2 regions of the Acidovorax sp. KPB24-07 genome follow, and region 2 is predicted to be linked to the other one. Evidence: predicted binding sites of a transcription regulator. Region 2 holds the regulator's gene; the other holds the start of a gene.

Region 1 (3,399 bases), on a different contig from region 2:
AAGGCGAAGGCATGCGTACTCCAGAATAAAAATATCGCTGAGACCGAAGATTTCGGCCTCCACCGGCAGTGTATTAGCCCCGGATGCCTTCTTCTTCAGCCCTGCAGGAGTTTCAGCACCTGCTGGGGCAACTGGTTCGCCTGGGCCACCATCGCGGTTCCTGCCTGCTGCAGGATCTGCGTACGCGACAGGTTCGCCGTTTCCTTGGCAAAGTCGGCATCCACGATACGGCCACGGGCTGCCGCCATGTTCTCGCCCTGGATGTCGATATTGGCAATGGCGTTTTCGAAGCGGCTTTGCAGGGCCCCGAGGTCGCGCGCGCCGAATTGACCTGATCGATCGCGCTGTCGATCTTCTTGAGGGCCACCCAGGCCTGGCTCTGCGTTCCGACATCGACGCTGTCGATGCCTTTCTGACCGGTGCCGGTGGCATTCGTCAGCGTGGGCGGGGTAAAGCCCGTGTTGGCCACGGTGAACCCGGTGGTGCCGCCGAACGTGATGGTCTCCGGCACGGGGGGAACGGCATTCGTCAGCTTCGAAGAGGCGAACTCGAGTCCGTAGCTGCCGTCATCGTTCTTGGTCAGGAAGGCGGTCACGCCCGTATCGGCCGTCTTGTTGTTGATCGCCGAGATCACCTGGCCGAGACGTTCCACGCCGGAGCCAGCGGCCTTGATGCTTCCCAGGTCGATGGCGGAACCCGAACCGACCTGGATCGTCAGTCCGCCCGCAGGAATCGCGCTGCCGAAGGCGGAGATCGACGTGTCCGACGCATCCACGGCGATCGCGGTGCTCGTGCTCGAGTACATGATGCTGGACAGGCCCGAAGCGCGGGTGTCTGCCAGGGCGCCGAGCGTGACGTTGTCGCCGGAGTTGGCGCCCACCTGGAACAGGGCGCCCGCGAAGCTGCCGTCCAAGATCTTCTGGCCGTTGAAGCTGGTCTGCTTGGAAACGCGGTCGATTTCGTCGGTGAGTTGCTTGACTTCGGATTGCAGCGCGGCCCGGTCGGCCTTGCTGTTCGTGGCGTTGCTGGCCTGAACGGCCAACTCGCGCATCCGCTGCAGCATGTCGCCGACCTTGCCCAGGGCGCCTTCTGCCGTCTGGGCCAGCGAGATGCCGTCGTTGGCGTTGCGGGAGGCCACGGCCAGGCCCTTGACCTGGGTGTTCATGCGCTCGGCGATGGCCAGGCCGGCCGCATCGTCCTTGGCACTGTTGACGCGCAGGCCGGAAGACAGCCTCTGCATGGTGGTCGTCAGCGAAGCTGCCGACATTCCCAGATTGCGCTGGGCGTTGAGTGAGGCGATGTTGGTGTTGATCGTCGAGGCCATTACGGAACTCCTTCGCAAAAGGGACAAGGCACAGCTGCCGTGGCCAAGGACACCACCATCAGCGGGCAACCCTAGCGTTGGGAGAATTCTCCTCAGGTGGGGTTTTCCTGGCGTGGGGAAAAAAGGGCGGAAAACCATCCATATCCACCCTTGTGGGAGCTGGCTGACTCGGGCGGTGCCGGGGAAAGCCGATTTTTTTGCATGGAGACGCTCAAGTTCTCCAGGGGCTGCCCGATAACCTAACCAACAGGTTCAAGCGAATTTGTTGACCGGCAAGCGATGGATGGGTTCACGTGACTGCCGCCCCGGTCTTGGCAGCTGGCCATGGGGGTCAGCGTTGTGATCGGCGGTCTAGCCGGAATTTAAGTTACCAAGGAGCATTTCAATGGCCTCTACCATCAACACCAATATTGCTTCGCTCAACGCACAGCGCAATCTGGGCATGTCTGCGAACTCTCTCACCACCTCGATGCAGCGCCTGTCTTCCGGCCTGCGCGTCAACAGCGCCAAGGACGATGCCGCCGGCCTGTCGATCGCCGAGCGCATGAACACCCAGATCAAGGGTCTGACCGTGGCAGCCCGCAACGCCAACGACGGCATCTCGCTGGCCCAGACGGCAGAAGGCGCCCTGGGCAAGGTCGGCGACATGCTGCAACGGATGCGTGAACTGTCGGTGCAGGCCAGCAATGCCACCAACAGCACCAAGGACCGCGCTGCACTGCAGTCCGAAGTCAAGCAGCTCACCGACGAAATCGACCGTGTGGCCAAGCAAACCAGCTTCAACGGCCAGAAGATCCTGGACGGCAGCTTTGCGGGCGCCCTGTTCCAGGTCGGTGCCAACTCCGGTGAAAACATCACCGTCGGCGCTCTGACCAATTCCTCGGCTTCCGGCCTGTCGAACATCGAATACTCCACGGGCAGCGTGACCGCCCTGAATGCTTCCGACACGACGGTCACGGGCTTCGGCACCAAGATCGCCGCCGGTGGCCTGACCATCCAGGTGGGCTCGGCATCCGCCATCGATCTGGGCGAAATCAAGGCCGCTGGCTCTGGTGTGGAACGCCTGGGCCAAGTGGTGTCCGCCATCAACAACAAGTCCGCCGACACCGGTGTGACCGCCTTCCTGACCAAGAAGGACGACGGCACGTACGACCTGGAATTTGCTTCGTCCAAGCTGACCAGCGCAACGCCTCCTGTGCCGGAAACCATCACCTTCGGCGGCACGACCGGCTTCTCCGTGGCGAACACGGGCTTCGCCGCCCCGACGCTGGCGGCCGCCACCGGTACCGACAAGAAGGGTATCGACACCGTGACCGTCGCGACGCAAAAGGACGCATGGGTTTCCCTGAAGAAGATCGACAGCGCGATCGACCAGGTGAACTCCGCACGTGCCGACCTCGGCGCTCTGCAAAGCCGCTTCGAAAACTCGGTGGGCAACATCGACATCCAGGCCGAAAATCTGTCGGCATCGCGTGGCCGGATCGTGGATGCCGACTTCGCCAAGGAAACGGCGAACCTGTCGCGCACGCAGATCCTGCAACAAGCGGGCACTGCGATGGTGGCCCAGGCCAACCAGCTGCCCCAGGGCGTGCTGTCCCTGCTGCGTTAATCGGTGGCTTATAAAGGGGATCGGAACGGTCCGAACCCTTTTAAGCGGCGACAGGGCCACTCCTGTCGCCGCTTTTCCTGCTTTTAGATCGAAGCGATTCTCGCCACAATCGTGTATTGATTGTTGATGGCGGCCCCGGCTGCCTGGGAGACCAAAATGGGTATTACCTCGATAGGCATTGGCAGCGGGCTCGACGTCGAAACCATCGTCACCAAGACGGTGGCGCTGGAAAAGCAGCCCCTCGTTCAGCTGCAGGCCAAAGCGGACACCATCCAGACCAAGATTTCCACGTTCTCCCAGGTGAAGTCGTTGCTCTCGACCTTGTCGGATGCCGCGGCCAAGCTGACCCGGGACAGCGCGTGGAACGGCATGGCGGTCAGTTCTTCCAACAGTGCGGCCGTCACGGCCACCGTGTCGGGGATTGCCAGCGCATCGTCGTTCGGCGTGAGTGTGCAGCAACTGGCCC
Region 2 (3,399 bases):
GCTCGGCCTGCTGGGCGGCAAGAAGATGGTGCTCATCGACACCACCGGCGTCGCACCGCGCGACCCGCGCAAGCGCGACATGCTGGATGTGCTGGACCTGCCCAACGTCAACCGCCTGCTGGTGCTGAACGCCGGCTGCCACGGCGACACGCTGGACGACGTGCTCAGCGCCTTCAAGACCGCCGGCTCGCAGCAGGCCATCCTGTCCAAGGTGGACGAAGCCGTGAAGCTCGGCCCTTCGATCGACGCCCTGATCCGCCACCAGATGGTGCTGCGCGGCGTGACCAACGGCCAGCGCGTGCCCGAGGACTGGGAGGCCGCCGATGCGCACAAGCTCATCAGCACCTCGATGCGCTCGCCCGCCAAGTCGGCCTTCGACCCCAAGGCGTCGGACCTGAACTTCTTCTTCTCGCACTCGCCCGAGCTGGCCTCGGAAAGGGGACTGGTCGATGCTTGATACCGGATTCCACCAGGCCACGAGCCTGCACAGCATCACGCCGCAGTCGGACCTGCGGGTCGTGTCTGTCGTGGCGCAGCCCGACGCCGCCTACGGGTTGGAAACCCTGTGGCAGGTGTGTTCCAGCCTGCAGCGGCTGGGGTATCCCGTGGCCGTGCTGGACGGCACCGCCCGCGAAACCGACGACGCGCCGGGCCTGGCCCACCTGCTGGCCGAGCCCTCCTGGCAGAACGGCGCCCCGCTCGAAACCGGCCCGGCGGCCTCGTCGCTGGCGGTGATTCCGGCCGGCTACGGCATGCAGCGCCTCGCCCGCCAGACCGCCGACGGCCCGGCCGCGATGCAGGCGCTGCAACCCTTCTTTCGCACCTATGCGCTGCTGGTGCTCTACGCCAGCGCCGAGGTGCTGGCACCATTGGTGCGCGCGACCTCGGCCATCCCCCTGGTGATCGCCGAAGGCGGCCCCGACAGCGTGGTGCAAAGCTACCGGCAACTGAAACACATGGCGATGCACGCCGGCGTGCACTGCTCGGTGGCCTCCATCCTGCCGCCCGGCGGGCCGGCCCAGGCCGACCCGACGCATGCGGCGTTGAACACGCTGCAGCGCTGCGCCGAGCGGCACCTGGGCAGCGGCATCCTGACCAGCACGGTGCGCGCCAACCACGCCCAGGACGTGCAGCGCCTGGCCTTGCAACTGCTGGAAAACGCGTGCACCATTGGCGCCGCAACGCCGACCCCCACCCCGCCCTTCGGCATGACGGAGACGGCAGCGCATTTCGCCCGGAGACATTGACCCGATGTACACCGCCAAAGGACAGCTCGACCGCGATGCGCTGATCCGCCAGCACGTGCCGCTGGTTCGCCGGATTGCGCACCACATGATCGCCAAGCTCCCGCCCAACGTGGAGCTGGACGACCTCATCCAGGTGGGCATGATGGGCTTGAGCGAGGCCCTGTCGCGCTACGAGGTGGCGCAGGGCGTGCAGTTCGAGACCTTCGCCACCCAGCGCATCCGCGGCGCCATGCTCGACGAATTGCGCGAGGGCGACTGGATGTCCCGCAGTTCGCGCAAGAGCCAGAAGGAAATCGAACACGCCGTCCACCGGCTGGAGCAGAAACTCGGGCGCAGCCCGCTGGAATCCGAGATCGCCGCCGAGCTGGACCTGAGCCTGGGCGAATACCAGACGCTGCTGGGCAAGGTGCGCGGCACGCAGTTGGTCTACCTGGAAGACATGACGCGGGGCGACGACGGCGACGACGGGTTTCTCGACCGGCACGTGGCCGACGGCGAAGCCGACCCGATGGCCATGCTGCGCGACCAGCGGCTCAAGGCCTCGCTGGTGGCCGCCATCAAGAGCCTGCCGGAGCGCGAGCAGCACATCATGGGCATGTACTACGAGCACGACATGAACCTGAAGGAGATCGCGGCCGTGCTGGGCGTGACCGAATCACGCATCTGCCAGCTGCACAGCCAGTCCATCGCCCGGCTGCGGGCCAAGATGCGCAGCCACTAGCGGAGCGCCGCCGTCCCACCGGACGCGCCCCTGGCGCCAACGAAAAAGGCCGCATGCAGATGCGGCCTTTTTGCTTTGGGAGGCTGGCTTTTACCAGGAGCGAAGGGGAAGCCGGGCGGGATCAGCCCTGCGACCGGTAGATCCGAGCGGCGCCGCCCGAGCGTGCCGGAGCACCGTTTCCGTAGGTCGCAGCCTCCTGGGGCGGCAGCAGGGTCGCCACCTGGCGCTCGGTCAACGCGGACAGGCGCGCCAATTGTTCCCGCTGCTGGGACAACTGGCTGCGCAGGGCCTGGATGCGGCGCTGGATGTCGGCCGGCAATTCGGTGGGGCGGGGGATTTTCTGGAGCGCCTGGGACAGATCGAGAGCGGCCTGGCGCAACAGGGGGGCGGTGCGTTCTACCGCGAGCGCGTCGGTTTCCAGCAGGGCGGCACCGACGTCTTTCAACCGGGATTCGACTTCAGACAGCGTGGTTTCGAGTTGCATGGGTGGATCCTGTGCCGATCAACCCCTGCAGGAAACCCGGGGTCAGTGGCTGTTGCTGGTGTGGGAGATGATTTCCTGCGCATTGGACAGCAGCTTGTCCGCGATCGCATCGGCGTCCACCGAGAAAGTGCCCTTTTCGATGGCGGCGCGCACGGCCTTCACCTTGTTGGCATCGAAATCGGTGCCGGCGCGGCCGTTGGCTTCGAGTCCGCGGGCGGCGCTGGAAAACGTGACAGGCACGCCAGCGGCCGCAGCGGCAGCGAGCGCGGCGCTCTTGGCAGCCGTTTCGGCGGCAGCTGCAGGGGCCTTGGCCTGCTTGGCAGCAGTGGCGGCTTGCGACACTGCATTGGCTATTTCGGGGTTTTGACCTATCTTCATCGCTCTCTCCCACCCCGCTCGATGTGGGGCACAGTAGCAATGTTTTCGACCACTTCGACAGGGACTTTAGGCTTTTCTTGCGCCCCATCGCTTACAAAGTGATCTCTACTGTTCCATTTTCGGACACAACACCGGCGACGACACGGCCATTCTCCATACGGATGCGCACAGTCTCGCCAACGGCGCCTGCGGTGATCGCCTGGCCTGCGGATGTTACCGAATAACCCCGTCCCTGCGCCACCACCCGCACCGCCGCCCCCGCCTTGAACAGGGTCGGCGCCTTCACCATGTGCTGGCGCACGGCCTGGCCGGCCATGAGCTGGCGCGAGGCCACCATGCCGACCCAGCTGTCGGGATTGGCCACGATCGCGGTGGTTTCCGCCGCCCAGTCCACTTCGGCCTCGGTCGCATCGGCGGCCGTGAGCACGGCCCCGGACGCGACATTGCCCGTGAGCACCCACGCCGGGCCATACGCCTTGACGGTGACGGGCAGGAACACGTTCCACGCGGTGGCACCGTCCACGCAGCGCAGCCCGAGGCGGGTGCGGCCCCACAGCCGCGAGCCGGCA

Evidence for each region. Region 2 encodes FliA, which starts transcription of late flagellar genes. Its sites were predicted from a motif close to CTAAAGTTTNNNNNNNNNNNGCCGNTA; they were not measured.
Region 1: the regulator FliA is predicted to act here: its motif matches at 1,535-1,561, upstream of AC27IQ_RS07235 (flagellin).

Annotation. Positions count from the first base shown of each region.
Region 1 is NZ_BAAJYS010000038.1:2,282-5,680, reverse strand. It holds gene AC27IQ_RS07250 (acyl carrier protein) at 1-13, opposite strand, end outside; gene AC27IQ_RS07245 (flagellin) at 96-263, opposite strand; partial or broken gene AC27IQ_RS07240 (flagellin N-terminal helical domain-containing protein) at 587-1,324, opposite strand; gene AC27IQ_RS07235 (flagellin) at 1,710-2,933, shown strand; gene fliD (flagellar filament capping protein FliD) at 3,090-3,399, shown strand, end outside.
Region 2 is NZ_BAAJYS010000333.1:23-3,421, reverse strand. It holds partial or broken gene AC27IQ_RS20365 (flagellar biosynthesis protein FlhF) at 1-457, shown strand, start outside; gene AC27IQ_RS20360 (hypothetical protein) at 450-1,247, shown strand; gene AC27IQ_RS20355 (RNA polymerase sigma factor FliA) at 1,252-1,968, shown strand; gene AC27IQ_RS20350 (hypothetical protein) at 2,090-2,452, opposite strand; gene flgM (flagellar biosynthesis anti-sigma factor FlgM) at 2,495-2,830, opposite strand; partial or broken gene flgA (flagellar basal body P-ring formation chaperone FlgA) at 2,922-3,399, opposite strand, start outside.